2 regions of the Virgibacillus sp. Bac332 genome follow, and region 1 is predicted to be linked to the other one. Evidence: a T-box and tRNA genes for the amino acid it is inferred to sense, from the RefSeq annotation. Region 1 holds a T-box; the other holds one or more tRNA genes.
The links. A T-box is a leader RNA that pairs with one kind of tRNA and senses whether it is charged. The one in region 1 lies ahead of D9782_RS18660 (valine--tRNA ligase), so its partner is inferred to be a tRNA-Val.

Region 1 (15,733 bases):
ACGGACAAAGTCTGTACTACAAATGGAATCAGATGATGTTTTATTACCTTTCTCAGCCGAAACTGGAGAGGGAAAGGATCAGGCATGGTCAATTATTAGGAATCATATCGGTCAATAGATAAATGCAGGTAAGACAAAAGAAATTCAGATAAACATACGAAGATAAGTGGGTAAAGTCATCGAACGGATGATTTTGCCCACTATTTCTATTTAGAAGTTATAGTAAGAGGGAAACGAAAGCTCGAACAAGGTCTATAGGACCTCGATTCCGAATAATAAAACGAGCTTCTTCACTTTCATTTTTGCAAAAGGGATGTCCTACTAAACTTCCTACAGGAAAGGAAGTTTAAAATATCTTTATTATAAACAATAAATGAAATAATATTAAATTTTTAGAATTCAGGAGTATAACTTAGTATTTATGGGTATGTGTAAGAGAAATAGAGTTATAACCTGATAGAATATTCATTTGTTCTTTAAAGATATGAGACTCGCCTATAGCCAATTGGTGATTAATCATTAACATTGTTATAATTTTACTTATTGGTGCGCAATTAAGAAAAATGCGATCTCTTCTGAGCAATTCACTAAGAATTAGAAAGGGTGTTTACCTGTTGAAAAAACTGAATATTACAATATTTGTCTTTTTATTAATGTTGTTTCTTGCTGCTTGTGGGTCAGATGAAGGTTCAACTTCATCAGAGGGTGATTCAGAAAGTGAAAAAAATGCCTTCTGGCTTGTAGAGGATGGAAAGCTTACATTTGCTGCTTCTGGAGAATTTAAACCTTTCAGTTACATGGAGGGGACGAAGATGGTAGGCTATGATATTGCTGTTGGTAAGGCAATTGCTAATAAATTAGGATTAGAACCCAATCCACAGCGTGCAAAATTCTCTGGGATCGTTACAGGAGTTACAGAAGGAAGGTACGACATAGCGGTTGCCAGTCATACGATAACAGAGGAACGTTTAAAGCAGGTTAATTTCTCCCAACCTTATTATTATTCAGGTCCAGTAATTTATACTAGGCCAGACAGTGAAATTCAAGCACCTGAGGATCTTGAAGGCAAAGAGGTTTCTGTTGCGCGAGGAACGACATATATCGAAATGGCAACGGAATATACAGATAACATTCCACAGGTTGATAGTGATGTAGTAGCCTTACAATCTTTGGCAAAAGGGCATCATGATGCTGTCATAACGGACGATGTCACGGGAATAACTGCGATTGATAATGGGTTAAAAATAGAAAATAGAGGTCAGCTTGGAGTAAGCGAACAAGCGATTGCTATTGGAAAAGACAATAATGCGTTATTAAAGGCGGTTAATGAGGCATTACAGGAAATGAAGGAAAATGGAGAGCTTCAAGAGCTTTCTGAAAAATGGGTTGGTGGTGACATTACACAAAAACCAGAAACTGTGGATTAAGCTGTTTGTTGAATAATAGAATAGGATACAGAAGGTTACAAGTGTGCGCAAAAAGTTGCGCACACTTCCATCTTTAAGGGAGGGAAATATGATTTGTCAGCAATCACACACTTTTTTGAGATTTTTACAGGGAGCATAGATGTATTTTTAGATGGACTATGGATAACGATTAAGCTATCTGTTGTTTCTTTATTAATAGCCTTTATCATTGGTTTGTTTTTTGCAATATTGAAGATTTCAAATATAAAAATACTGCAATGGATAGCGGATGCTTATATTTGGATAGTAAGAGGTACTCCACTTATTGTGCAAATTTTTATTCTTTTTTATGGTCTTACTGATATATTACTTATACCAATGTTTTGGGCAGGAGCAGCCGGTTTAGCCTTTCATAGTGGTGCTTATATTGCTGAAATTATCCGAGGTGCTATCCAGTCAATTGATAAAGGACAACGTGAAGCTGGTCGCTCACTGGGGATGAGCAGAGGATTAACGATGCGAAGAATTATTCTCCCGCAAGCTTTTCGCAGAGCAGTTCCCTCTTTGGGAAATCAATTTATCATAGGTATTAAGGATTCTTCCTTAGTCTCTTTTATTGGAATGCAGGATTTATTTGGAGTAGCAAGTACGATGGGATCGAATAGCTTTGATTATCTACCATATTATTTAACTGTAGCAATCTACTATCTCTTGATTGTACTCATTCTAACCTATGTGGTGAATCTAACTGAGAAAAAGCTCGCACGTAGTGATTAATTAGAGGAGGAAAGAAATGGATACATTGAACAACCAAGAAATGATTAAAGTTAATAAGTTAAATAAATCATTTGGCAACTTACATGTTTTAAAGAATATAAATTTAACGGTAAAGGAAAGTGATGTTGTCGTTCTAGTTGGTGCTAGTGGTTCTGGTAAAAGCACGCTACTTCGTTGCTTGAACTTTTTAGAAATAAAAAACAGTGGACAAATAATCATTGAGGGAGAACAAATTGAAAAGAATACCCATGATCTAAACAAAATACGACAAAAAGTAGGTATGGTGTTTCAACACTTTAATTTATTTCCACATATGACGGTGTTGCAGAATGTTATCGAGGCTCCCATCCAGGTTAAAAAACAAACGAAACAGGAGGCAATAGAAGAAGGGAAATATTTATTAGAGAAAGTTGGTTTAGGAGACAAGTATGATGTGTATCCTTCCACTTTATCTGGTGGTCAAAAACAACGTGTGGCAATTGCTAGAGCATTAGCAATGAAACCGGATGTCATGCTGTTTGATGAACCAACTTCCGCACTAGATCCTGAATTGGTGGGAGAAGTTTTAGCAACAATGAAGGAATTGGCAGAAGAGGGGATGACTATGGTTGTTGTAACACATGAAATGGGATTTGCCCGTGAGGTTGCTGATTGGGCTGTCTATATGCATGAAGGTAAAATTATTGAGGTTGGCAGCCCAAATGAATTATTTGATAATCCAAAAGAAAAAAGGACACAGGCCTTTCTGAGCTCTGTATTATAAAACAACGTATGAAAAAAAGACATTTGCTTAAACTAATGCAGATGTCTTTTTTTTAGGCTAGACTTACTTTTTCCTTTTCAATAGATACAAGCCTAAGACAATAAGAATAACTGGCCAAAATCGTTCTAAATATTCTACAACGATATAGATCCAATTAAACCAAACCGGCAGTTGAATAGAAAAAAGCATAATAATAGCAAAAACAATAAGTAATAAACCAGGAATGATTCCCTCTTTCGTATGTAAATAGCGGATGATAAATGCTATACCCACGATAAGGAGATACATGGCCCAATGATCTATCCAAAAGGAATAATAAGCAATCCCATAAAAATGTATACCTAATCCTAAGATTACTGTACCAGTAAATAAATTTTGATAACTTTTTGTAACATAGCTATGGATAAGTAATACAAGCCCAATTAGAATGATTATTGTTTGCCATGAATAAAAATTAGATAGTATGGGGATGTTTAATTGTTGTAATAGAAAAAACACACCGATACCAATTAGTAAATAAGCAGTTAAAGTTTGTTGTTTTTTCAAGCTTTCACCTCATGTAGCTGCATTTCAGATTCTTGCTTCTTTTATGCCATTATGATAAAGTACATTCGTGTTAATAATCCTATAATTACTCTACCATATTGTTTCAGATTATGTTCACATTTAAAGAAATTGTAAATAAATAATCATGTTATAATGGAAATTAGCAAAGGTTTTAGTTTATACTAATTATTAAGTAAAACTTTCTATTTAAAGTACGTATGGATTAGCTAGGATTTTTGGGGGTAGATAGTGTGCATATTTTAAAAGTTGGGTTTAATTACAGAACAGCCCCTGTAGAAATAAGGGAGAAGCTTGCATTTTCAGAAGAAGATCTTCATGATGCTATGGTTACGTTGAAGAAACAAAAGAGCATTCTGGAAAATGTGATTGTTTCCACATGCAATCGTACCGAGATTTATGCTGTAGTTGATCAACTTCACACAGGCCGCTATTATATTAAGCAATTTTTAGCGGACTGGTTTCAAGTAGATAAGAACGAGTTCGCACCCTTTTTACGAATAACAGAAGATGATGGTGCGATGGAGCATTTATTTCGTGTAATCACAGGGCTAGATTCCATGGTCTTAGGTGAGACACAAATTTTGGGACAAGTAAAACAAGCGTTTTTAACTGCTCAAAAAATGGAAACAACAGGTACCATTTTTAATGAATTGTTCAAGCAGGCTATTACATTTGGTAAGCGAGTACAAAAGGAAACGTCTATAGGCGAACACGCAGTTTCTGTTAGTTATGCTGCAGTAGAGTTAGCAAAAAAAATCTTCGGCAGCTTACAACATAAACATGTAGTCATTTTAGGAGCAGGGAAAATGGGGGAACTTGCTGCCAAAAACCTCCAAGGCTCTGGCGCAACGCAAATTACAGTTGTTAATCGAACAAAGGAAAAGGCAGAAGTACTTGCAACAAAATTTTCTGCACAATCTGAATCAATGGATTACTTACCACATGTATTAAAAAGTGCGGATATTGTAATTACTTCAACAGGTTCAGATTCCGTAATTCTGACGAAAGACATGGTTGAACCTGTACAAAAAGAACGTAAGGGTAGCCCACTGTTTTTAGTTGATATTGCTGTACCAAGAGACGTAGATCCTGCTATTAGTCAGATGGATAATATTTTCCTATATGATATTGATGATTTGCAGCATATCGTGGATGAAAACTTAGAAGCTAGAAAAAATGCTGCCGAACAAATTGAGTTAATGTTTGAAGCTGAGATTGTATCATTTAAAGAATGGCTTAAAACACTTGGTGTAGTTCCAGTAATATCGGCTTTAAGGCAAAAAGCACTTTCCATCCAAGCGGAAACGGTAAAAAGCATTGAACGTAAAATTCCTGATTTGACAGAAAGAGAAAAGAAAGTTATTAACAAGCATACTAAAAGCATTGTTAATCAACTTCTGAAAGAACCTGTTACGCAAGTAAAGGAATTAGCTGCTGGTCATAATGCTGATGACACACTGCAGTTATTCATTGATATTTTTGGAATTGAAGATGAGGTACAAGCTGAATATGCAAAGCAGGCAAAAAAAAATGATTCGGTTACAGCAATCAAGAAGAAAGAGGTATCCTTTCCGTTGTTGGATAAGATAACAACTTTATAATGAAAGGATTTCACGTATGATTGAACTAAAATGGCTTTATGAATTCATACTGATTATCTATGGTTTGAGCTTGATTGGATATTTTATCGATTTTATTCAGGACAACCGGAAGGTCAATCGAGCTGCCTTCTGGTTGCTTAGTGTGGTTTGGGTTATACAAACCGTTTTTTTATTGTACGAAGTACTAATCGAACATAACTTTCCAATCATTACGTTAAATGATAGTTTGTTTTTTTATGCATGGGTCTTAGTTACTATTTCGTTAATTGCGAACAAATTATTTCCTATTCATTTTATCGTCTTTTTTACAAATGTCTTCAGTTTTTTTATCTTATTATTATATTTACTATTGGATGCACAGGCAAATTTAGAAACACATGGTATCCAGCTTGTTCATGAGATATTAGTTGCTCATATCACGGTTGCCATCATTTCCTATGGTTTCTTTACATTTTCATTTCTATTATCGTTAATGTATATCATTCAATATCAGCTTCTGAAGCGGAAAAAAGGCTTTAAATGGATGTGGAGATTTGGGGATTTAAATAGACTTGATGATTATTCATTTAAAGCAGTAACAATTGGTGTTCCATTATTACTAATTGCTATTATTTTAGGTGTAGTATGGGCATATGTGTCAAACGCAGAATTCTACTGGTTTGATTTGAAAACGATCGGATCTTTCTTTGTACTCGCTATATATATCATTTACTTGATTTTAAGATTACTAAAAGGGTATAAAGGTAAGGTGACAGCAATGTATAATACCGCAGCGTTTCTTATTTTATTAATTAATTTCTTTTTATTTAGCACCTTATCAAATTTTCACTTTTAGTCGTTAAGGAGGAAGTTACAGTGCGTAAAATTGTTGTTGGGTCAAGAAAAAGTAATCTAGCATTAACGCAAACGAATTGGGTGATTAACAGATTAAAACAAGCTGGAGTTGAAAATGAGTTTGAAGTAAAAAAAATTGTAACAAAAGGTGATCGCATCTTAGACGTTACCTTATCAAAGGTAGGGGGAAAAGGACTCTTTGTTAAGGAAATTGAACAAGCTATGTATAATAAAGAAATCGATTTAGCTGTACATAGTATGAAAGATATGCCAGCTACAATGCCAGATGGTCTTGTGATTACAACCATTCCAGAGCGTGAGGATCATCGTGATGCCTTTATTTCGGAAGGGAATGTTATGCTTCATGATTTAAGGAAAGGGGCGATTGTTGGTACTAGTAGTCTACGTAGAGCGGCACAAATATTAGCTGCACGTCCAGATGTTAGTATTAAGTGGATCAGAGGAAATATAGAGACGCGGATTCGAAAATTAAAGGAAGAAGATTATGATGCGATTGTTTTAGCTGTTTCCGGGCTCAAACGTGTCGGTTTGAGTGAAGAACTAATTACAGAATATTTAGAGCCAGATGTCTGCGTTCCTGCAGTTGGACAGGGCGCTTTAGCTATCGAATGTCGTGAAGATGATCAAGAACTTCGTGCATTACTTTCTAAAATTAATGATGCATCTACAACGCGTACAGTGACAGCAGAAAGAACTTTCTTACATCTTCTTGAAGGAGGCTGTCAAGTTCCTATTGGTGGCTACGCATATTTAGAAGGCGATGATATAATCTTGACCGCGCTTGTAGGTACACCTGATGGGAAAACGATTTTGAAGGAAGTTGTTCGTGGAACAGATCCAGAATTAGTTGGGAAAGAAGCTGCTGAGAGACTGATGAATCAAGGTGCAAAGGAAATTATTGAAAAAGTAAAAGAGGAGCTAGACAAATAATGTCCTTGCCATTATCAGGAAGGAAGATTCTCGTCACTCGAGAACAAACTAAGGCGCTATCATTTGCTGAGAAAATAAAGGCTTTAGGTGGTAAACCTGTTTCAGCTCCATTATTACGCATTGCTTGTAGAGATAGGGAGAATCATTTTGAATTTTTTCAGTCTATCTCTAAATTTGCCTGGATCTTCTTTACAAGTTCAAATGGGGTTGATTGCTTTTTTAAGCTTGTCAATCGTTATCAAGTCGATATACATTTGCAACAAGTAAAGATAGCAGTGGTTGGCCGGAAAACGGAAGAAAAGCTTAAGCAATTTGGATATGCTGCCCAATTTATACCTTCAGCCTATAATGCAGATACGATGGCAACCGAGTTCTTGGAAAAATATAGTGATCCTGGCCCAATTTTATTGATACAAGGTAATCGCTCCAGAGATATTTTGCCGAAACGATTGGAAGCAGAAAATCTATTATTTACACCATTCGTAGTATACGAAACCTATTCCAATGAAGTGATGAAAGATAAATTATCAAGCATTCTAGAAGAACATAGCTTTGATTATCTTACATTTACAAGTCCATCAACTATTGAAGCATTTGTAGAGATGACTTCTCACATACCACATATACCCTGTGTCTGCATCGGTACAACTACTGAACTACGGGCAAAACAAGTGGGATTTCAATCTATATTAGTACCTAATGAATTTACTATTGATGGTATGATAACTTGTATGATAAACGATATTCAAAAGAGAGGATAGATAAATATGAAAGCTACAGAAGGGTTTGCACGTCATCGCAGGCTAAGAAGTTCGGATTCCATGCGGGCATTGGTAAGAGAAACACATTTGCACACTAATGAACTCATTTATCCATTGTTTGTTATCGAAGGTGAGAATATAAAAAATGAAGTACCATCTATGCCTGGTGTTTATCAAGTATCGTTGGATTTATTATTAGGAGAAGTAAAAGAAATTGATCAACTTGGGATAAAAGCATTAATGTTGTTTGGTGTACCTAAGGATAAGGATGAGCAAGGCACTGGTGCATTTACAGATCAAGGGATTGTCCAAGAAGCTACGCGTTTAATTAAAAAGGCACTTCCTTCGATGTTAGTGCTAGCTGATACTTGCTTATGCGAATATACATCCCATGGTCATTGTGGTGTGATTCATAACCATGATGTAGATAATGATGCATCACTAGAATTGTTAGCTAAAACGGCTGTATCACAGGCAGAAGCGGGTGCGGACATAATCGCCCCTTCTAACATGATGGATGGATTTGTAACATTCATTCGTAGCGCGTTGGATGAAGCCGGATATAAAAATATTCCGATTATGTCCTATGCTGTAAAATATTCTTCAGCCTTCTATGGCCCATTTCGTGATGCAGCTGATAGCACACCGCAATTTGGCGACAGAAAAACGTATCAAATGGATCCTGCAAATCGATTGGAAGCAATGCGTGAGGCGCAATCCGATGTAGAGGAAGGCGCAGACTTTTTGATTGTGAAGCCAGCACTATCCTATTTAGATATTGTAAGAGATGTTAAAAATAACTTTGATGTGCCAGTTGTTGCCTATAATGTTAGTGGAGAATATTCGATGGTAAAAGCTGCAGCAATGAATGGATGGATTAATGAGGAAGAGCTTGTGATGGAAAAGTTACTTTCTATGAAACGAGCAGGTGCCGACTTGATTATTACTTATTTTGCAAAAGATGTTGCAAAATGGTTAAATAAATAGCATTTTATCAGTTAAAAAACAGAGGTGATTATTTGTGAAAAGCTTTACCAAGTCTAGCGATGCATACAAAGAAGCAGTTGATTTAATGCCTGGAGGTGTAAATTCGCCTGTCCGCGCATTTAAGTCTGTAGGGATGTCACCAATTTTTATGCAATCTGGCAAAGGTTCTAAAATGAAAGATATTGATGGAAACGAGTATATTGATTATGTATTAAGCTGGGGACCACTTATCTTGGGGCATGCAGATGATCGTGTCGTAGAGAAATTAAAGCAGGTGGCAGAAAAGGGAACAAGCTTTGGTGCTCCTACCTTAGTAGAAAATGAACTAGCCCAACTCGTTATTGATCGTGTTCCATCTATTGAAATGGTAAGAATGGTAAACTCAGGAACAGAAGCCACGATGAGTGCTTTACGTGTAGCGAGAGGCTACACGGGAAGAGATAAAATATTAAAGTTTGAAGGGAATTACCATGGACATGGCGATTCTTTATTAATAAAGGCTGGTTCAGGTGTAGCAACACTAGGACTACCGGATAGTCCTGGAGTTCCAAAGTCAATTGCACAAAACACCATAACAGTTCCTTATAATGATTTGGAAAGTACTCGTTATGCCTTCGAACAATTTGGTGACGATATTGCTGCTGTAATTGTTGAGCCGGTTTCAGGAAATATGGGTGTTGTACCTCCACGTAATAACTTTTTACAAGAGCTACGGACGATTACAGAAAATAATGGTACGGTTCTAATATTTGATGAAGTTATGACAGGATTCCGCGTTGACTATCATTGTGCACAAGGACATTTTGCAGTTACTCCTGATATGACATGCCTTGGAAAAGTAATTGGTGGGGGTCTTCCTGTAGGTGCATATGGTGGGAAAAGAGAAATAATGGAAAAAGTTGCTCCGACAGGAACTATCTATCAAGCTGGAACGTTATCAGGGAATCCATTAGCGATGACTGCAGGTATTGAAACACTAAAAGCACTAACCAATGAAACCTACGTGGAGATTAATAAGAAGGTTGACCAATTAGTGGAAGGCTTCACCCAAGCTGCAACTAAATATAATATTCCATTGCATATTAATCGTGCTGGTTCTATGGTTGGGGTATTCTTTACCAATGAAGATGTGACTAATTTCGCAACAGCACAGACTTCCAATCTAGATTATTTCTCTCAATATTATAAAGGGATGATTGAAGAAGGAATATTTTTGCCTCCATCACAGTTTGAAGGCCTATTCCTATCAACCGCTCATACGGATGAAGATATTGAGAAAACAATTAACGCGATTCATACGGTATTTTCCAAAATTAAATAACAATCATAAAAAGCTATTCTCTGCACGACGGAGATTAGCTTTTTTAATTGTCTAGGAAATTAAAAGTTAACCCATGTGGATAAATATGGGCGTGAGCCGCGTCCAGCTCCAGCGCCCAGAAACTAGGCGACTTCATGAATCACCTTACGATAAGTCATCGTCGGTTCGTAAGTTTACCGTGATTCCTTTATCTTAGTTAACTCGCTCCAGTTGCTATATTTCTAATCGAGTGCTTTTGCTTTTGTTCTAAGTTAAGAAAGTATAAAATCAGTGCAATGACTGCGTTAAGCCAAGTAGTTATTTTGAAATGTTTGATGTATATTGGTAATGCTCCGACTAATTACTTCGCTTTCCGCGGGCACGGCCTCAACTAACTTTGCAAAGAAGAACACGTTGCAAAGTGGATTTTCGGCTCGCGCTAATCCCACAGGAGTCTACGTAATTAGTCTCCGCTATGAGAAGGTGCACCAATTCTTGTCATAAGTAATAGGTTGACTTTTTTTACAATGGGTAAAGTGAAAATCGCTATCCGTGAGTATAAAAGCAGCTGTGTTACTTCATGCTAGCGTTGTAGAGCCTGATAATAGCGAAGGCCGGCCACTTCAACTCCTGTGGGAAATGTTTGACCTGAAGATCCACTTTTTTGAGCGGGTTTTGCTAAAAAAGTTAGCTGAAGGACAAACCCCACGGAAAGGGAAGTGGGCAGCCGGAGTGGTGGTCCAGCAGTAGCTATTATTCCATAATAGCTACTAGAGGAAGCGTAAATCTGAGCATGTAGTGATAAGGACTGAGCGAATTTTGCTCCGTTTTTCTTATTAAAAGGGCAGTGTAATAACAAAAGTCTGTTCATAAACATTATTATATGGATTTATCTAAATTTATATAGGAAGCATATCCGAATAAAACTGTTCATATAGATAATTAAGACATATAATCATATGCCGTGGATATGCTGAAAGGAGGAAGAGAATTGTCTAAGGATCGACCGGTTTTCAGTTTTGAGCTGAATGAAACGCTCTATTTTGAAAAAGGACAGGAAGTTAATGAAATGAGAGGAGTTTCGCTAGAGCCGGATATTTCCATACATTCATTTAATGAGTATATTTCCATAAGAGGTGTAATTGAGCTTAAAGGAGATTATCAAAAAACCATTCAGGAGGCAGAAGAATCGATTGAAACAGAAAACTTGCAATCGAAACGATATGTAGAGGTGGTTGAAGATTTAGATGAAGATATAGCAGCTTTTTCACACCGTTTTCCTGTGGAAATTTCTGTGCCGGCAAACAGAGTTGCAGATTTAAACGACGTAAGTGTCTTTATTCAAACTTTTGATTATGAACTTCCTAACCCGTCATTGTTCCGCTTGTATTCAACAATTGAAATACACGGTGTCAATGAAAGTGAACAAGTTGAGGAGACAGTTACAGAAAGGGATGCATACACTTCTGACTGGGGAAATGATGCGGAGAATAATGAAGAGGCAGATAGTTTTCAATTCGAAATCAAAGACCCTGAAGAAAATGAATCCATCAATGATCATTTGGCACCACCCGATTTACCGATACTTTCTGCTGAACGAGAGGAATCAGAACAAGTGGTGGAAGATAGAGAAGAAGAGTCAAAACAGGTAGTAGAAGATAGAGAAGAAGAGTCACAAGAAGTAGAAATAGAAGCTTCGATAGAACAGAAGACAAATGATACGGAAAAAGCAGGGCAGGAAGAGGATGACAGGTGGAAATATAAAGAATCAAAATCATTAGCAGAATTCTTTGGAACTGACTCACCTGAAGAATCCTCCTCCCATGATGAAGAGGTGGAAGTGGATGATACATCAGATGATTGGCTGGAATCATCGCACACTCCCGAAATTCATGAAAGCTCTGATAATCGTGATACAACAGATCAAGTACAAGATGTTGGCTACTTATCTGATATGTTTAGGGAATCTGATGTGGATCAATTTGCTCGTATGAGACTCTGTATTGTTCAAGAGAAGGATACGATAGATTCTATTGCAGAACGTTATCAAATTTCGGCGTTACAATTAATAAAACAAAACCAGTTAGATGATGACTATGATGTGACAGAAGGTCAGTTATTATATATTCCATATAAGAAAAAATAAATGCTGCCCCTTGCGATTAAGTCAAGGGGTTTTCCAGTATTAGGTGGTGAACGAAAAAGTGGATGACTTAAAGGCTGTGCTACATGCCTATTCGGTGCAACCTTTTTACATAGAAAATGAAACTGAAAAATTATATAAGGTACAAGATGGCCAGCAACAGTTTGCGTTAAAGCAAAGTCAGCTTTCACCTGATGATATGGCTATGTGGGAGAACGTATATCAGGAGGCATATACGCAAAACCTTCATACGATTCTTCCTGTTTTTTTAACAAGAGAAGGGAATATTTATGAAATCTATGAAGGAACGGTTTATTATTTATCTCCTTGGAGAGGGAATGCCCTTTCATCTTTTGATAAATATACGATAGGAAACTTTTATCGTCATCTTGGTCATATACATGTGAAGACAAAGAGAACTCGAACTGTAGACACAGATTCATTCGTACAGAACTTTCGGGGGTATCAGAAGCAATGTGAAGCACTTCAAAAGAAATTGTTGTTTTTTGTGGAACAATTTGAAGCTAAACACTATATGTCTCCCTTTGAACTTCTCGTTTGTACACATTTTCGTGACATCGATTTTAGTTTACAAGAATCCAATCGAAGAATTGACCAGTTGATAAATGAGCAGGAGCAGCAAGAACAGTGGAATTATAGCTTGTGTCATGGTAATTTGAATTCCTCACATGTTATCGTATCACCGGAGCAGATGTATCTTATAAATTGGGATAAGGCGCGATACGAATATGCCCCATTCGATTTATCCCAATTCTATAAATCTGAAACGGTGCATTATGATGCTCCTGTTGACCTTTTCTTAGATGAATTTGATAGCTATATGAATGAAAATAAACTAACGAATAAAGAACTATATATGTTAATTATACAGGTTCTCGACCCTGCTCCATATATACAGTTAGTAGAAGAGCATGATCAATCATCAAAAACAATGATTGATCAAATTATACCATTACAACACATATTTAGAAGAATACTATTTGGTCTACGCTTGTCAGCATATGTGGAAAAAGAATACGATACCCTTGATTTGGACGATTTAGAAAGCTAAATCCATTCCAAATAAAAGGCGATAAATATACCTACGATTAAGCCTAATAAAAATACATCAAAGGTTGTAGGGAAGAACAATGTACGTATTAATTGGAAAATTAATATTGGCAAGGTAACTCTTTCGATAACAATAATACAGGTTCTAGCCCATGGAGGGAGTCGATAACGGTAATATCGTGCCACCGTTTTCACCTCGCTTTCGAAACGCTAAGTTTTTTTGTGATTGTTCTATATACTATGTATAGATATCATGTATTTGTGCAAAACTGGTAAAAATAGTTGACGAAATGACTTATACTATATAAAATAAAGCTATTACTTGAAAATGATCTTGAAAATGCGCTGAATGGGAAGAGTACAAGATAATTGCCAAAGAAGAGAGGGAAATCAGTGGCTGAAAATTTCCTTGGTAAGATTATGTTGGAAGGTCGCCCGTGATGCAGCTTCTTTGAACACATGCTAAAAAGCATAAGTAGAAGAAGCCGGTAACCGTTTAGTTACCGTTATCAATGAATGAAGTGTGCACAGCTCCAATGGAGCGTGTAAACAAAGGTGGTACCACGGAAAGTATGCCCTTTTCGTCCTTTAAGTAGGATGAAAAGGGCTTTTTGTCGTAGCAAACAGTTATAGGAGGCGTTATGATGAGTGAAAAGGAAACAAAAACTTCCCTCTCGGCAAAATATAATCCCAAGGAAGTAGAACAGGGTAGGTATCAATTTTGGTTGGAAGGAAAGTATTTTGAAGCAACCAATGATCCGGAAAAAGAGCCATATTCAATTGTTATTCCACCACCAAATGTAACCGGAAGATTGCATCTAGGCCATGCATGGGATACAACTATGCAGGATACGATTTCACGTATGAAACGAATGCAAGGGTATGATGTCCTGTGGCTACCCGGTATGGATCATGCAGGTATTGCAACACAGGCTAAAGTAGAAGCCAAATTGAAAGAACAAGGAACAAATCGCTATGAACTAGGTAGAGAAAAATTTTTAGCAAAAGCTTGGGAATGGAAAGGAGAATATGCCGATTTCATTCGTTCCCAATGGGAGAAATTAGGACTGGGCTTAGACTATTCGCGCGAGCGGTTTACGCTTGATGATGGATTATCTGATGCTGTAAAAGAGGTATTTGTAAAGCTATACGAAAAAGGACTTATTTACCGTGGAGAGTATATTATTAATTGGGATCCACAAACCAAAACTGCTCTTTCCGATATTGAAGTTATTTATGAAGAAATTAATGGTAAGTTTTACCATATGCGTTATCCAATAAAAGACAGTGAAGAAACCATTGAGATTGCCACTACACGTCCGGAGACGATGTTAGGAGACACGGCTGTTGCTGTTCATCCAAACGATGAGCGCTACGTTCATTTAATTGGAAAAAAAGTGATCCTACCAATTGTTGGCAGAGAAATAGAGATTGTTGCAGATGAATATGTAGATATGGAGTTTGGTTCCGGTGCCGTCAAAATAACTCCTGCACATGATCCAAACGATTTTGAAATTGGTAATCGACATAACCTAGAGCGTGTATTAGTTATGAATGAAGATGGCACTATGAATGAAAATGCGGGAAGTTATGAAGGTTTAGATCGATTTGAGTGCAGAAGGCAGATTGTTAAAGACCTTCAAGACCAGGGTATTCTTTTTGAAATTGAAGATCATACGCATCAAGTTGGGCATTCTGAACGAAGCGGTGCAGTGGTAGAGCCGTATTTATCCACTCAATGGTTTGTTAATATGCAGCCATTAGCAGATGCTGCTATTGATTTACAGCAACAAGAGGATAAAGTGAATTTCGTTCCAAAGCGATTTGAACGGACGTATCTTAATTGGATGGAAAATATACGTGATTGGTGTATTTCTCGCCAGCTTTGGTGGGGGCATCGGATTCCTGCTTGGTATCATAAGGAAACAAATGAAATCTATGTTGGGAAGGAAGCACCTGAGGACTTAGAAAATTGGGAGCAGGATGAGGACGTTTTAGATACTTGGTTTTCATCTGCCTTATGGCCTTTTTCGACAATGGGATGGCCGGATACGAATGCAGAGGACTTTAAACGTTATTTCCCTACAGGAGTTCTTGTTACTGGGTATGATATTATATTCTTCTGGGTAGCAAGGATGATCTTTCAATCAAAGCAATTCACAAATCAAAAACCATTTGAAGATGTGTTAATTCATGGTTTAATTCGGGATGCTGAAGGGAGAAAGATGAGTAAGTCACTAGGTAATGGTGTTGATCCGATGGATATAATTGAGAAATATGGCGCTGATTCGTTGCGTTACTTCTTACTTACTGGTTCAACCCCAGGGCAGGATTTACGCTTCCATTGGGAAAAGGTAGAAGCTACTTGGAATTTCGCAAATAAGGTTTGGAATGCTTCGCGATTCTCTTTAATGAACTTAGATGGATTCACCTATGAAGATATAGATTTATCTGGTGAGAAATCCCTTGCCGATAAGTGGATTCTTACACGGTTAAATGAAACGATTGAGCAGGTTACCAAGAATACCGATAAATACGAGTTTGGAGAAGCTGGACGTCATCTCTATAACTT
Region 2 (15,733 bases), 1.6 Mb from region 1:
ATCGAGCGTCGGCGGCATTGCATGCAGCGAGAACAGTAGCTCGCCGTGCAGAAAGGTTGGCAGTAGGAATTAAGGATGTAAATCCACTTGTCGTAGCTTATTTAAATCGTATTTCTGATTTTTTGTTTGTTGCAGCGCGTTATATTAATCAATTACTAGGTGGAGAAGAGAGACCACTAGAAGTAGATGTCTAATAGTGGAATTATTATCAAATGAGAATTAGGTTATATAAACGATGGAATATAATATACTAATATTGACAGAATACATGAAGAAGGCGTAAACTAATTATAAAGATTATAAATTAATAATTAATTATCATTTATAGAAACTATTGAAAGCGAGGTGGATGAGGGTGTCTGAAAATCGATTACAGGAAGCAATAAATACATTAAAAGCGTCAGGCGTCCGGATTACACCACAACGACATGCGGTTCTTGAGTATCTTCTCAATGCTATGGTTCATCCAACAGCTGATGATATTTATAAAGCACTTGAAGGTAAGTTTCCAAATATGAGCGTTGCCACTGTTTATAATAATCTCCGGGTTTTACGAGAAATTGGTCTTGTACGCGAGCTAACCTACGGTGATGCATCCAGTAGATTTGATTGCAACACATCGGATCACTATCATATCATCTGTGAGTCATGTGGAAAAATTGTTGACTTTCACTACCCACCATTGGATGAGGTAGAGTCATTAGCTGAACAGGTTACTGGATTTAAAGTCAGTCATCATCGCATGGAAGTGTATGGTAAATGCGAGGAATGCCAAGAGACAGCTACCAAAAAGCACTAATTAAATGTTATCTGCTCCAAATACCTATTTAAGGTGTTTGGAGCTTTTTCTATAAAAATTTCATAAATAGGTATAAGGTCATAGGTATTTATACTAAAAAATTCGCCAGTCGTGGCGAATTTTTATTTAACGTACGATAGTAAAAACACTTTATTCTATTTAGAAGGTGAAATATGTGCTATTGATTCTTTTCTTTTTGCTTCGCCCTTATTTCTTTACGATAACGACGTGTGTTATATTTCTCATCGAATTCCTTACCTTCTAGATCTTTATCCAAGGTTAATGGCTGTTTACAATGCATACAAGCATCTACTCGTCCAAGCATTTTTGTAGGTTTTTCACAGTTTGGACATACGATTGGAACTGCTTTTAATGATAGTGTTCCAATCCAAAGATAGACAACGCAGCTTAAAATAACCATAATAACACCGAGAATAAAGAAGATTACCATTAACCATTCTATTCGCTTGGTCAAAATGCCACCATACATTAATAAAATACCAACAAACACTAGGATTAAGGCAAATGATCGAATTTTATTTATCTTACTCGAATAGACTATCTGAGCCATGTCGAACCTCCTTATTCATACACTAGGTAGTATAGCATATTTTAATAGAAAATTTGATTGTAAGAAAGGATTTCAAATATCGACAACGAAATATAGTATAAGTAAGCGAATCAACTAAACATATATGAAAGAAATTAAAAACTGGAGGAAATCGCAATGGAAAATTTCCTGAGACCCATTTATCAAAAACATGCAAGTGATTCTAATACATTAGGCGTATTAATTCTTGAGAAAACAAAGCCAGATAGCCCAATTACTGATAACTTTGACGTTATATTACTAATTATTGTGAAGGAATCACAACAAGATTGGTATGTCAAGCACTATGAATTTGATCATAAAACCTGTGCACTACATATGGTAAAAGAAGATTTATTAATGAAGTGGATTGATACGAGCGGTTATCGAACTGCTGTAGAATGGATTATTTATGGAAAGGTGATTTTTGATCGTAATGAGTACATCCTTCAGCTGAAAAGTCAATTACGAGATTTTCCTGATAATAAGCGTGATTTAAGAAAAGCCATTGAATTCGGTAAATTAGTGAAAAGTTATAATGAAGCGAAAGAATTGTTTGAATCGGAGGAATATAAGGATACGAATAGCAAAATACTATACTCCTTACACTATTTAGCACGACTTGCAGTTATTGAAAAAGGGTATTATCCAGAGGTTACTGTTTGGAGTCAGGTTAAGCAAATCGATCTTGAAGTATATAAGCTATATGAAGAGTTTATTGAAAGCAATGAAGATATGAAGAAGCGGATTCAGCTAATGCTGATAGCAATGGATTATGTCATTAGCAGTAGAGCAAAGGTTTCCGTAAAGCATTTATTAGATATTATGGAAACAAGTGAAGATGCTTGGTCTTATGCTGATCTGAAATCATTGCCAATGATCTCACCGTATTCGTTGGATTTATCTGCTATAATTGCCTACTTGGTAGAGAAGGACATTATTTTAACGGTAAGAGAGGAAACAAAGGGAGCAGGTGTTTACCATCGTAAGTACATAATTCATGATTAGTGGAACCACCTTCTGCTTGAATGCATAGGATTATATGGGTGATGCAGGAATACAAACGGTTAATACTGCATCCCCTTTGATATTTTTATTAAGGTGCTATTAAAAAAATGTAAAATAACCGTTGACTTTGTAATATAACCATGATAAAGTTAAATCCGTCGCAAAAATCCGGTTTGGATTTAACGACAGAAAACAAAAAAATATAAATTGTTTGTTGACATAAAACTAGCAAACATGATATATTAATAAAGTCGCCAATTTGAACAGCAAAAAAGTTAAGTGAAAAAAGTTATTGACTTGAGCTGATCAAACTGGTATAATAAAAGAGTTGCTGTCGCAAAAAAGCAGCAAACTAATTTGCTCTTTGAAAACTGAACAAAACAACCAGTATGTCAAGAGAAAAACATGCAACTGTTTTTTCTTAAAAATAACCAGAAGGAAACTTCTGGAGCAAGCTAAGACATCATAATTAACGGTGTTAATTATGAACAAACTTTTTTGGAGAGTTTGATCTTGGCTCAGGACGAACGCTGGCGGCGTGCCTAATACATGCAAGTCGAGCGCGGGAAGCAGGCAGATCCTCTTCGGAGGTGACGCCTGTGGAACGAGCGGCGGACGGGTGAGTAACACGTGGGCAACCTGCCTGTAAGACTGGGATAACCCCGGGAAACCGGGGCTAATACCGGATAATACTTTTCGTTGCATAACGAGAAGTTGAAAGGCGGCTTTAGCTGTCACTTACAGATGGGCCCGCGGCGCATTAGCTAGTTGGTAAGGTAACGGCTTACCAAGGCGACGATGCGTAGCCGACCTGAGAGGGTGATCGGCCACACTGGGACTGAGACACGGCCCAGACTCCTACGGGAGGCAGCAGTAGGGAATCTTCCGCAATGGACGAAAGTCTGACGGAGCAACGCCGCGTGAGTGATGAAGGTTTTCGGATCGTAAAACTCTGTTGTCAGGGAAGAACAAGTGCCGTTCGAATAGGGCGGCACCTTGACGGTACCTGACCAGAAAGCCCCGGCTAACTACGTGCCAGCAGCCGCGGTAATACGTAGGGGGCAAGCGTTGTCCGGAATTATTGGGCGTAAAGCGCGCGCAGGCGGTCCTTTAAGTCTGATGTGAAAGCCCACGGCTTAACCGTGGAGGGCCATTGGAAACTGGAGGACTTGAGTACAGAAGAGGAGAGTGGAATTCCACGTGTAGCGGTGAAATGCGTAGAGATGTGGAGGAACACCAGTGGCGAAGGCGACTCTCTGGTCTGTAACTGACGCTGAGGTGCGAAAGCGTGGGGAGCGAACAGGATTAGATACCCTGGTAGTCCACGCCGTAAACGATGAGTGCTAGGTGTTAGGGGGTTTCCGCCCCTTAGTGCTGAAGTTAACGCATTAAGCACTCCGCCTGGGGAGTACGGCCGCAAGGCTGAAACTCAAAAGAATTGACGGGGGCCCGCACAAGCGGTGGAGCATGTGGTTTAATTCGAAGCAACGCGAAGAACCTTACCAGGTCTTGACATCCTCTGCCAATCCTAGAGATAGGATGTTCCCTTCGGGGACAGAGTGACAGGTGGTGCATGGTTGTCGTCAGCTCGTGTCGTGAGATGTTGGGTTAAGTCCCGCAACGAGCGCAACCCTTGATCTTAGTTGCCAGCATTTAGTTGGGCACTCTAAGGTGACTGCCGGTGACAAACCGGAGGAAGGTGGGGATGACGTCAAATCATCATGCCCCTTATGACCTGGGCTACACACGTGCTACAATGGATGGAACAAAGGGCAGCGAAGCCGCGAGGTCAAGCAAATCCCATAAAACCATTCTCAGTTCGGATTGCAGGCTGCAACTCGCCTGCATGAAGCCGGAATCGCTAGTAATCGCGGATCAGCATGCCGCGGTGAATACGTTCCCGGGCCTTGTACACACCGCCCGTCACACCACGAGAGTTGGTAACACCCGAAGTCGGTGAGGTAACCTTTTGGAGCCAGCCGCCGAAGGTGGGACCAATGATTGGGGTGAAGTCGTAACAAGGTAGCCGTATCGGAAGGTGCGGCTGGATCACCTCCTTTCTAAGGATAATTACGGAACGCGAACCATTCTTTACGAATGGTTTGTAAGGACATACTTGGTTGTTTGGTTCAGTTTTGAGAGAGTAAATGATGTCTCTCAAGGGTGAAAGGATCTTCTGTTAAGATCCGTCACGTCCTGTGACGAACACAGAAGTCACCACATCCTGTGGAAGTTTGTACCTTGAAAACTAAATAAGAGTAACAACGACATCAAACTAAAAGCGGAAGCGAATGTTTAGCGATGTACAAACTGGACTGACTCGCAGAAGATAAAGGAAACACGATAAACGTAAGTGAATCGATGTTGACTTATCGTACGAAGAGGAAGGAAGTCATGCTAATCGCTATGAGCGGAAGCTAGAAAACCAAAAGTTAAGGCGATAAATAAGTACGCTTATTCATAGAAAGCTAGTTAAGTGAATAAGGGCGCACGGTGGATGCCTTGGCACTAGGAGCCGATGAAGGACGGGACTAACACCGATATGTCCCGGGGAGTCGTAAGTAGACGTTGATCCGGGAATTTCCGAATGGGGGAACCCACTGTTCGTAATGGAGCAGTACTTCTATCTGAATACATAGGGTAGAGGAGGCATACCCGGGGAACTGAAACATCTCAGTACCCGGAGGAAGAGAAAGCAAATGCGATTTCCTGAGTAGCGGCGAGCGAAACGGAATTAGCCCAAACCAGAAGGCTTGCCTTCTGGGGTTGTAGGACACTCCATTGGAGTTACCAAGAAATTCTTTAGATGAAGCGATCTGGAAAGATCCGCCATAGGAGGTAAGAGCCCTGTAATCGAAAGAGAATTTCCTCCGGAGTGGATCCTGAGTACGGCGGAACACGTGGAATTCCGTCGGAATCCGGGAGGACCATCTCCCAAGGCTAAATACTCCCTAGTGACCGATAGTGAACCAGTACCGTGAGGGAAAGGTGAAAAGCACCCCGGGAGGGGAGTGAAAGAGAACCTGAAACCGTGTGCCTACAAGTAGTCGAAGCCCGTTAATGGGTGACGGCGTACCTTTTGTAGAATGGACCGGCGAGTTACGATCGTATGCAAGGTTAAGTGGAAGACACGGAGCCGCAGCGAAAGCGAGTCTGAATAGGGCGACATAGTATGCGGTCGTAGACCCGAAACCGTGTGATCTACCCATGTCCAGGGTGAAGGTCAGGTAACACTGACTGGAGGCCCGAACCCACGTATGTTGAAAAATGCGGGGATGAGGTGTGGGTAGGGGTGAAATGCCAATCGAACACGGAGATAGCTGGTTCTCTCCGAAATAGCTTTAGGGCTAGCCTCAAGGAACGAGTACTGGAGGTAGAGCACTGATTGGACTAGGGGCCCTCACCGGGTTACCGAATTCAGTCAAACTCCGAATGCCAGCTACTTTGCCTTGGGAGTCAGACTATGGGTGATAAGGTTCATAGTCGAAAGGGAAACAGCCCAGACCGCCAGCTAAGGTCCCAAAGTATACGTTAAGTGGAAAAGGATGTGGAGTTGCTTAGACAACCAGGATGTTGGCTTAGAAGCAGCCACCATTTAAAGAGTGCGTAATAGCTCACTGGTCGAGTGACTCTGCGCCGAAAATGTACCGGGGCTAAACGTATCACCGAAGCTGCGGATTGTTCTTACGAACAATGGTAGGAGAGCGTTCTAAGTGCTGTGAAGTCAGACCGTGAGGACTGGTGGAGCGCTTAGAAGTGAGAATGCCGGTATGAGTAGCGAAAAAAGAGTGAGAATCTCTTTCACCGAATGCCTAAGGTTTCCTGAGGAAGGCTCGTCCTCTCAGGGTTAGTCGGGACCTAAGCCGAGGCCGAAAGGCGTAGGCGATGGACAACAGGTAGATATTCCTGTACCACCTCATGAGCGTTTGAACGATGGGGGGACGCAGAAGGATAAGGAAAGCGCACCGATGGATGTGTGCGCCCAAGCAGTGAGGAAGTCGAATAGGCAAATCCGTTCGACCATTTCAAGCTGTAACGGGGAGGGAAATAGAGTACCGAAGTTCCTGATTTCACACTGCCAAGAAAAGCCTCTAGTGAGTTCATAGGTGCCCGTACCGCAAACCGACACAGGTAGGCGAGGAGAGAATCCTAAGGTGAGCGGGAGAACTCTCGTTAAGGAACTCGGCAAAATGACCCCGTAACTTCGGGAGAAGGGGTGCTCCTCTGCCGAGGAGCCGCAGTGAATAGGCCCAAGCGACTGTTTAGCAAAAACACAGGTCTCTGCGAAGCCGAAAGGCGAAGTATAGGGGCTGACACCTGCCCGGTGCTGGAAGGTTAAGGGGAAGCGTTAGCACTTTTGTGCGAAGCGTAGAACCGAAGCCCCAGTAAACGGCGGCCGTAACTATAACGGTCCTAAGGTAGCGAAATTCCTTGTCGGGTAAGTTCCGACCCGCACGAAAGGTGCAACGACTTGGGCACTGTCTCAACGAGAGACCCGGTGAAATTATACTATGTGTGAAGATGCACATTACCCGCGACAGGACGGAAAGACCCCGTGGAGCTTTACTGTAGCCTGATATTGAATGTTGGTACAGCTTGTACAGGATAGGTGGGAGCCATCGAAGCGTGAGCGCTAGCTTACGTGGAGGCATCCGTGGGATACCACCCTGGCTGTACGAACCTTCTAACCCAGGACCGTGATCCGGTTCGGAGACAGTGTCAGGCGGGCAGTTTGACTGGGGCGGTCGCCTCCCAAAAGGTAACGGAGGCGCCCAAAGGTTCCCTCAGAATGGTTGGAAATCATTCGCAGAGTGTAAAGGCAGAAGGGAGCTTGACTGCGAGACCTACAAGTCGAGCAGGGACGAAAGTCGGGCTTAGTGATCCGGTGGTTCCGCATGGAAGGGCCATCGCTCAACGGATAAAAGCTACCCCGGGGATAACAGGCTTATCTCCCCCAAGAGTTCACATCGACGGGGAGGTTTGGCACCTCGATGTCGGCTCATCGCATCCTGGGGCTGTAGTCGGTCCCAAGGGTTGGGCTGTTCGCCCATTAAAGCGGTACGCGAGCTGGGTTCAGAACGTCGTGAGACAGTTCGGTCCCTATCCGTCGTGGGCGTTGGAAGTTTGAGAGGAGCTGTCCTTAGTACGAGAGGACCGGGATGGACACACCGCTGGTGTACCAGTTGTTCCCCCAGGAGCATAGCTGGGTAGCTACGTGTGGCAGGGATAAGTGCTGAAAGCATCTAAGCATGAAGCCCCCCTCAAGATGAGACTTCCCATCACTTCAAGTGAGTAAGATCCCTCAGAGATGATGAGGTTGATAGGTTCGAGGTGGAAGCGTGGTGACACGTGGAGCTGACGGATACTAATCGATCGAGGACTTAACTAACTTCTTTTGGTTGTCGTTGAATGATCTCTTATTTAGTTTTTAGGGTACAAATGAATACATATTTTTTCAAAATAGTACTTGATTTTTCCTGAAAAACAATTATAATATTGGTTGTCACTGTTTTTTGACAACACTTGGCAGACATCATGTCTGGTAGCAATAGCGGAGAGGTCACACCTGTTCCCATGCCGAACACAGAAGTTAAGCTCTCCAGCGCCGATGGTAGTTGGGGCTTTGCCCCTGCAAGAGTAGGACGCCGCCAGGCAAGATACATTCTAATTGGAATTATTCCACAGTAGCTCAGTGGTAGAGCTATCGGCTGTTAACCGATCGGTCGTAGGTTCGAATCCTACCTGTGGAGCCAATGGAGAGCTGTCCGAGTGGCCGAAGGAGCACGATTGGAAATCGTGTAGGCCGTTACCGCGGCCTCGAGGGTTCGAATCCCTCGCTCTCCGCCACTATTCTAATAATACTGGCCCGTTGGTCAAGTGGTTAAGACACCGCCCTTTCACGGCGGTAACACGGGTTCGAATCCCGTACGGGTCACCAACATGGAGGATTAGCTCAGCTGGGAGAGCACTTGCCTTACAAGCAAGGGGTCGCAGGTTCGAGCCCTGCATCCTCCACCATCAATAATGATTTGAAAAACAGAACAAATTTATTACTTCCTTACATCGCGGGGTGGAGCAGTCTGGTAGCTCGTTGGGCTCATAACCCAAAGGTCGCAGGTTCAAATCCTGCCCCCGCAACCAAAATAATTTATTATTGAATAACTCCATTAGTTGGTCCGGTAGTTCAGTTGGTTAGAATGCCTGCCTGTCACGCAGGAGGTCGCGGGTTCGAGTCCCGTCCGGACCGCCACTTTCAAAAGTCTTATAGACTTTAATAGTTTAAAACTGAATGGCTCGGTAGCTCAGTCGGTAGAGCAAGGGACTGAAAATCCCTGTGTCGGCGGTTCGATTCCGTCCCGAGCCACCATTTGTATTTTCTTCTTCTTGGAGGGGTAGCGAAGTGGCTAAACGCGGCGGACTGTAAATCCGCTCCCTCAGGGTTCGGCAGTTCGAATCTGCCCCCCTCCACCATTTTCTAATAGTATAATTAGGGGTATAGTTTAATGGTAAAACGAAGGTCTCCAAAACCTTTGATGTGGGTTCGATTCCTACTACCCCTGCCAATTTTTCTATATGGCGGCCGTGGCGAAGTGGTTAACGCACCGGATTGTGGCTCCGGCACGCGTGGGTTCAATCCCCACCGGTCGCCCCATTTTTAATTTAAATAATTGGGCCATAGCCAAGCGGTAAGGCATCGGGTTTTGATCCCGTGTACCCCAGGTTCGAATCCTGGTGGCCCAGCCATTTGCGGAAGTAGTTCAGTGGTAGAACATCACCTTGCCAAGGTGGGGGTCGCGGGTTCGAATCCCGTCTTCCGCTCCAAGTATATATGGCGGTATAGCCAAGTGGTAAGGCAGAGGTCTGCAAAACCTTTATCACCGGTTCAAATCCGGTTACCGCCTCCAACGATTATGCCGGTGTGGCGGAATTGGCAGACGCGCACGACTCAAAATCGTGTTCCTTACGGAGTGTCGGTTCGACCCCGACCACCGGTATCGATAAAAACGGGAAAAGCCTTTAAGTCAAGGGTTCTCACATTTAGTGAGAGCTCTTTTTTGTACCCATATCGCACAATTTAGGTAGAAAAATCGTGTACACGTTGAAGAATGACCAGAAGAAAAAATGGGAAAACGTAAGAGTAAAATTACAAGTATTTTTAGGGGTTATATAGGCAATCCGTTTGATAAAAAGTGCTTAAGCATGGTATAAGTGTAAAGGGAGTAAGGACAATTGTTTTTGATTTTGGGATGTTTTTTGGTCATATCCCATCATGAGAGGATTGAAATTTGATTATGTTTGATAATTTTTGGCGTGATTTACCACGACCGTTTTTTATATTGGCACCAATGGAAGATGTGACGGATGTCGTTTTTCGCCATGTAGTTAGCGAAGCAGCTAGACCTGATGTGTTTTTTACAGAGTTTACAAACTCAGAAAGTTATTGTCATCCAGAAGGGCGCCAAAGCGTACGTGGGCGTTTGACATTTACAGAGGATGAGCAACCAATGGTAGCCCATATATGGGGAGATAAGCAGGAGTACTTTCGGCAAATGAGTATTGGTATGGCGGAACAAGGATTTAAGGGTCTCGATATTAATATGGGTTGTCCTGTAGCTAATGTGGCAGGGAATGGGAAGGGCTCTGGCCTTATCCGTCGTCCAGAAGTAGCAGCAGAGCTAATACAAGCTGCAAAAGCCGGAGGATTGCCTGTAAGTGTAAAGACAAGACTGGGTTACACGTATATCGATGAGTGGTTTGAATGGCTGAAACATATATTGGAACAAGACATTGCTAATCTTTCCATTCATCTGCGTACAAGAAAGGAAATGAGTAAAGTAGATGCTCACTGGGAGCTAATTCCTAAGATTAAGAAGCTTCGTGACGAGGTTGCTCCAGATACATTGTTGACTATCAATGGTGATATTCCTGACCGCCAAACTGGCTTGGAGCTTGTGGAAAAATATGGTGTAGATGGAGTAATGATTGGACGAGGAATTTTTAAAAATCCATTTGCTTTTGAAAAGCAGCCGAAGGAGCACAGCAGTAAGGAATTGCTTGATATCTTAAGATTGCACTTGGATCTTTTCGATAAATATTCAAAAATAGAAGCACGTTCGTTTAAGCCTCTTCGCCGCTTTTTTAAGATATATGTTCGAGGTTTTCGAGGGGCGAGTGAATTAAGAAGTCAAATGATGGAAACAGAGTCAACAGATGAAGTACGTGCATTGCTCGATGACTTTGAAGATTTTGAGTGAAAGAATGTTGACGACAGGAGAAGTATTTATAGTTAACGTGAATATATCAGATCAACGTTTCTCACATCGTGGGAAACGTTTTTTGTAGGTGCGCCAGGCATGCCGACTATCTAGGTGGTGAAAGTCCACTGTGGTGGAGGAGATAGCGGCTATTTGAGTAAATAAATATACGCAAAACTTCTCGTATGTTAGAAAAAGAATTCCATGCATAAATACTGTTGGTACGTAAAGAATGTTTTCAATTTTATTCACAGTGTGTTTTAATTTGGTAGAATAAGATTAATAATATAGGAGGTGTTGAAAAGCTATGGATCTATACTCATCATCCCATACCATCCCCTCAGAATATTGGCATGCAATTTCTAATAATGATAGTAATTTTGATGATCATTTTTACTATGGTGTTAAAACAACTAAAATTTTCTGTCGTCCATCTTGCAAATCCAGATTACCGAATAAAGACAACGTTTATATCTTTAAAAAGGCACAAATAGCATTACAGCTTGGGTTTAGGCCTTGTAAAAGATGTAAGCCGGACAATGTGTTATTACCTAATGAGGAATGGATAGAGCTTATATGTGCATGGATTGACAAAAACTATGATGAATATATCACGCTTCATGTGTTAGCAGATGTGTTTCATTCCAGTCCATTTCACCTTCAACGAACGTTTAACAAAATCAAAAAGGAGAGTCCCTTAAATTATTTGCAACGAATAAGGTTAAATAGAGCAGCAAATCAATTAAAAGAAACAAATCATACCATACAGTTTATCTCTTCATCTGTTGGGTTTTCAAATAGTTCCTACTTTAGCACGGTATTTAAGAAATATTACAACATCACGCCGAATAATTATCGGAAGAAATTTAATTGTAAAATGTAAACTCCAATAAAGAAGCGATATTGAAAGGTTTTTCCAACCTTGTAATACACTGATTTTGCTCCGATCCAATCTTGGAAATAATAAGCATAGAAACGAGATATTGCGAAACAAGTTTTACGCACAATGCCTTTGAATGAATGCTTTGGACTGTCTCCTGGATAATAGATTGCCTGTAAAAACAACATTTGTAGGGAAAGCTTTCACGAAAAAAACAACGAACACCTCATCAGTAATCTGTTTCACCATATCGTTCACGAGTTAAGCAATACCATCCTTGCAAATGCCTTCAAAAAATCTAAGGAAAATAACTTGATATCATGAAAATACCTACGATAGCTTTAAAAGAGAAGTATCCTTTTTCCCTTAGAAAATATAGGTGGTACCTTCATCTAACATGATCGTCGGTACCACTTTTAAAATGGTCTAGGAAAATATATTATTTGCCCATGTGGATAAATGGGCGTGTTGAGCCACGTCTAGCTCCAGCGCCCAGAAACGAGGCGACTTCACGAATCGTCCTAATCTAAGTCATCATCGGCACGCAAACTCACCGTGAATCCTTTATATCTGTTGACTGCTTCAGTCGCTACGTTTCTATTCGCGCGCTTGCGCTTTTGTTCTAAGTTAAGAAAGTATAAAATCGGTGCAATGACTGCGTTAAGCCAAGTAGTTATTTTGAAATGTTTGATGTATATTGGTGCTCCGACTAATTACTTCGCTTTCCGCGGGCACGGCCTCAACTAACTTTGCAAAGAAGAACACGTTGCAAAGTGATTTTCGGCTCGCGCTAATCCCGCAGGAGTCTACGTAATTAGTCTCCGCTATGAGAAGGTGCAACAATTCTTGTCATAAGTAATAGGTTGACTTTTTTTACAATGGGTAAAGTGAAAATCGTTATCCGTGAGTATAAAAGCAGCGGTGTTACTTCATGCTAGCGTTGTAGAGCCTGATAATAGCGAAGGCCGGCTACTTCAACTCCTGTGGGAAATGTTTGACCTGAAGATCCACTTTTTTGAGCGGGTTTTGCTAAAAAAGTTAGCGGAAGGACAAACCCCACGGAAAGGGAAGTGGGCAGCCGGAGTGGTGGTCAAGCAAGCAGTAGCTATTATTCCATAATAGCTACTAGAGAAAGCGTAAATCTGAGCATTTAGTGATAGGGACTGAGCGAATTTTGCTCAGTTTTTTTATAAGTTAAGAAAGTATAAAATCGGTGCAATGACTGCGTTAAGCCAAGTAGTTATTTTGAAATGTTTGATGTATATTGGTGCTCCGACTAATTACTTCGCTTTCCGCGGGCACGGCCTCAACTAACTTTGCAAAGAAGAACACGTTGCAAAGTGGATTTTCGGCTCGCGCTAATCCCGCAGGAGTCTACGTAATTAGTCTCCGCTATGCGAAGGTGCAACAATTCTTGTCATAAGTAATAGTTGACTTTTTTTACAATGGGTAAAGTGAAAATCGCTATCCGTGAGTATAAAAGTAGCTGTGTTACTTCATGCTAGCGTTGTAGAGCCTGATAATAGCGAAGGGCGGCCACTTCAACTCCTGTGGGAAATGTTTGACCTGAAGATCCACTTTTTTGAGCGGGTTTTGCTAAAAAAGTTAGCTGAAGGACAAACCCCACGGAAAGGGAAGTGGGCAGCCGGAGTGGTGGTCAAGCAGTAGCTATTATTCCATAATAGCTACTAGAGGAAGCGTAAATCTGAGCATTTAGTGATAAGGACTGAGCGAATTTTGCCCGGCTTTTCTTAATGTCTCGGTTTTGATCACACTCCATTTTTGCTATATAAGTATCAAATTATTTTAGTACGAGTGCTTTATTATGATAAATAAAAATTTTATCCTCAATATGCCATTTAATTGCTTGAAGTAAAGTATCCGATTCGATACTTTTTCCGTACTGTTTGTAATCACTTAAAGTTAACCCATCCGTTAAATGGATGGCCTGTTGTGCTAGTATTGGGCCTTCATCTAATTTTTCAGTAACATAATGAGCTGTAGCCCCAATCACCTTAACTCCACGTTCAAATGCTCTTCTATAAGTGTTAGCGCCAATAAATGCAGGTAGCAAAGAATGATGTATATTAATAATTTTCTTATCGAATTTACGAACAAAACGAGGAGATAGTACTTGCATGTACCTGGCAAGTACTATAAAATCAATATTATTTTCCATAAGTATGCTCGATGCTATGCTATCATTCTTCTCATTGGTCTTCGTTAATCTTAACTTTAAAAATGGTATTCCATAAGATTCAACTAGTTCTTTATGGGTATCGTAATCACTAATTACAAGTGGTATGTTACATGAAAGCTCTCCATCAGACCACCTCCACAAGATCTCTCTCAAGCAATGGTTATCCTTTGAAACAAATATAGCCATATTCTTTTTAGTTACTTCTTCCATACTTATATCACTAGCATAATTATTTCCGATTCGTAATAAAGACTCTTCTATATATTTAATACGCATATCTGCTTTACATTGAAGTTCTATTCTTAGAAAAAATAAATTTTCTTCTCCTTCTAATTGATATTTATTCACCGAATGAATACGTATAAATGGTAGCTTTATTACTTCAAATACTTCGTCTATCATCGAAAAATTAAATTCCCCTTTCAACTTGATTCGATAGTGTTTTGTATTCATCATGCATCCCTCCAATTTTTTTAATCGTATATTGAATCAATACTATTTTCTACAAATATTTCAAATATGTAGAAAAAACTAAAATATTAGTAAAAAAAACCAAAGCATTGTAACTTTTACTCCGATACTATTAACTCATGGGCGGTTACTCCAACATATCTTAAGTAATACTAATATATTATGGAGGTGTTAGATATAAAGGAGGAGGCAACTTGGGGGTAAAATGTATTTTATTATACGATGCAAAAAAAATACTTGATGACAGAGAAGTATTTCTACTAAAAAAATTAAAAGTTGTATTAATCAGAGATTTGAAAACCCTTGAAAAGAAAAATCTAGAGAGATATAAGATGCTAATAATTATCGAAGGAAACAATTTAATTAATGATGGACAAATGTTAATAGAAGAATTTGAGAAACTTCATATTCCTTTAATAAGAGTAAATACGGTACCAAAAGAAGATATATTCGAATTGATTTTTAACATTATCAATGTACAAATAGACTTCAATGAACTTACCCACGTTAACAATGAAAAATTAATAGAAGCATTGCTTTATATTGAAAATAACCTACAGAATAGCAACCTCAATTTAAAAAGTGTAGCTAATCATCTATTTTTAAATACAGCCTATTTCTCTAGATTTTTTAGAGAGTCTATGGGAATTGGTTTTAAAGACTATTTAATTAAGTTAAGAATCGCAAAAGCAAAAGATATGCTAGAAAATGGTCAATTAGTTACAGATGTCTGTATGTCCGTTGGTTACACAAATTTATCTTATTTCTCTCAGATCTTTAAAAAGGAAGTTGGATTTAGCCCATCCATTTATAGAAAGTATTATCAATTAATGACCAAGGAGGAAAAAAATGTACAGAAAATTTTATGATGTCGTTGGTGTAGGATTTGGTCCTGCAGGAATTGCTTTAGAAACTGCAATAAGAGATATGGAAGATATCAATAATAAGAGTGTATATAAAAGAGTATTTCTTGAAAAAAACAATGATTCGGCATGGATGCCGGAAATGTTACTACCTGGTACAGATATTCAGCACCATTTTTTACGTGATTTTGCTACACCTAGAAATCCAAGAAGTCAATATACCTTTTCAAACTATTTATATGAGAAAGGAAGATTGTTTTCTTTTGGGTTATTAGGTCGCCCAAGTCGAACGGAATGGTCTGATTATGTTCAATGGGTTTCCAAACAAATAGATGACAAAGCACATTATAACGAAGAAGTTAAGTCTGTAAAGCCGATAGTAGTAAATGATGATATTGAAGGTCTTGAAGTGCATACAGTTAATAATGTAAGCAAAGAACGCAATGTTTTTCACACTACGAATCTTATTTTAAATTCAGGTAGAAAACCTTATATTCCAAGTCAATTTAAAGATAAAGTAAGTGACAAAGTTTTTCACGCAAGTAAATTCAGAAGTTCCGTACAGCGTATTAATAAAGAAGACAACCCTACTTTTACAGTTATTGGTTCGGGGCAAAACTCTGTTGAAATAATTCTGTATCTAGCTAATAAATTTCCTAATTCAAAAA

Region 2: it has a tRNA-Val gene. The T-box ahead of D9782_RS18660 (valine--tRNA ligase) is inferred to sense a tRNA for this amino acid. The anticodon was not compared.

The regions. Positions count from the first base shown of each region.
Region 1 is NZ_CP033046.1:3,816,154-3,831,886, reverse strand. Features, by position in the region: gene yihA (ribosome biogenesis GTP-binding protein YihA/YsxC) at 1-118, shown strand, start outside; gene D9782_RS18730 (transporter substrate-binding domain-containing protein) at 615-1,427, shown strand; gene D9782_RS18725 (amino acid ABC transporter permease) at 1,521-2,183, shown strand; gene D9782_RS18720 (amino acid ABC transporter ATP-binding protein) at 2,224-2,946, shown strand; gene D9782_RS18715 (LiaI-LiaF-like domain-containing protein) at 3,010-3,492, opposite strand; gene hemA (glutamyl-tRNA reductase) at 3,744-5,114, shown strand; gene D9782_RS18705 (cytochrome c biogenesis protein) at 5,131-5,949, shown strand; gene hemC (hydroxymethylbilane synthase) at 5,970-6,899, shown strand; gene D9782_RS18695 (uroporphyrinogen-III synthase) at 6,899-7,660, shown strand; gene hemB (porphobilinogen synthase) at 7,667-8,647, shown strand; gene hemL (glutamate-1-semialdehyde 2,1-aminomutase) at 8,733-9,968, shown strand; gene D9782_RS18680 (hypothetical protein) at 10,500-10,697, shown strand; gene spoVID (stage VI sporulation protein D) at 10,939-12,093, shown strand; gene D9782_RS18670 (protein kinase family protein) at 12,152-13,162, shown strand; gene D9782_RS18665 (hypothetical protein) at 13,159-13,347, opposite strand; T-box leader at 13,498-13,753, shown strand; gene D9782_RS18660 (valine--tRNA ligase) at 13,806-15,733, shown strand, end outside.
Region 2 is NZ_CP033046.1:2,231,593-2,247,325, forward strand. Features, by position in the region: gene D9782_RS10665 (cob(I)yrinic acid a,c-diamide adenosyltransferase) at 1-194, shown strand, start outside; gene perR (peroxide-responsive transcriptional repressor PerR) at 350-799, shown strand; gene D9782_RS10675 (YgzB family protein) at 978-1,370, opposite strand; gene D9782_RS10680 (nucleotidyltransferase-like protein) at 1,527-2,396, shown strand; rRNA gene D9782_RS10685 (16S ribosomal RNA) at 2,892-4,456, shown strand; rRNA gene D9782_RS10690 (23S ribosomal RNA) at 4,867-7,785, shown strand; rRNA gene rrf (5S ribosomal RNA) at 7,935-8,050, shown strand; tRNA gene D9782_RS10700 (tRNA-Asn) at 8,075-8,149, shown strand; tRNA gene D9782_RS10705 (tRNA-Ser) at 8,152-8,243, shown strand; tRNA gene D9782_RS10710 (tRNA-Glu) at 8,260-8,334, shown strand; tRNA gene D9782_RS10715 (tRNA-Val) at 8,339-8,414, shown strand; tRNA gene D9782_RS10720 (tRNA-Met) at 8,461-8,537, shown strand; tRNA gene D9782_RS10725 (tRNA-Asp) at 8,570-8,646, shown strand; tRNA gene D9782_RS10730 (tRNA-Phe) at 8,688-8,763, shown strand; tRNA gene D9782_RS10735 (tRNA-Tyr) at 8,783-8,867, shown strand; tRNA gene D9782_RS10740 (tRNA-Trp) at 8,886-8,959, shown strand; tRNA gene D9782_RS10745 (tRNA-His) at 8,973-9,048, shown strand; tRNA gene D9782_RS10750 (tRNA-Gln) at 9,066-9,140, shown strand; tRNA gene D9782_RS10755 (tRNA-Gly) at 9,144-9,218, shown strand; tRNA gene D9782_RS10760 (tRNA-Cys) at 9,228-9,301, shown strand; tRNA gene D9782_RS10765 (tRNA-Leu) at 9,310-9,391, shown strand; gene D9782_RS10770 (tRNA dihydrouridine synthase) at 9,689-10,651, shown strand; gene D9782_RS10775 (Ada metal-binding domain-containing protein) at 10,959-11,534, shown strand; gene D9782_RS10780 (hypothetical protein) at 12,435-12,650, shown strand; gene D9782_RS10785 (hypothetical protein) at 13,002-13,199, shown strand; gene D9782_RS10790 (formyltetrahydrofolate deformylase) at 13,333-14,184, opposite strand; gene D9782_RS10795 (helix-turn-helix transcriptional regulator) at 14,397-15,071, shown strand; gene D9782_RS10800 (SidA/IucD/PvdA family monooxygenase) at 15,052-15,733, shown strand, end outside.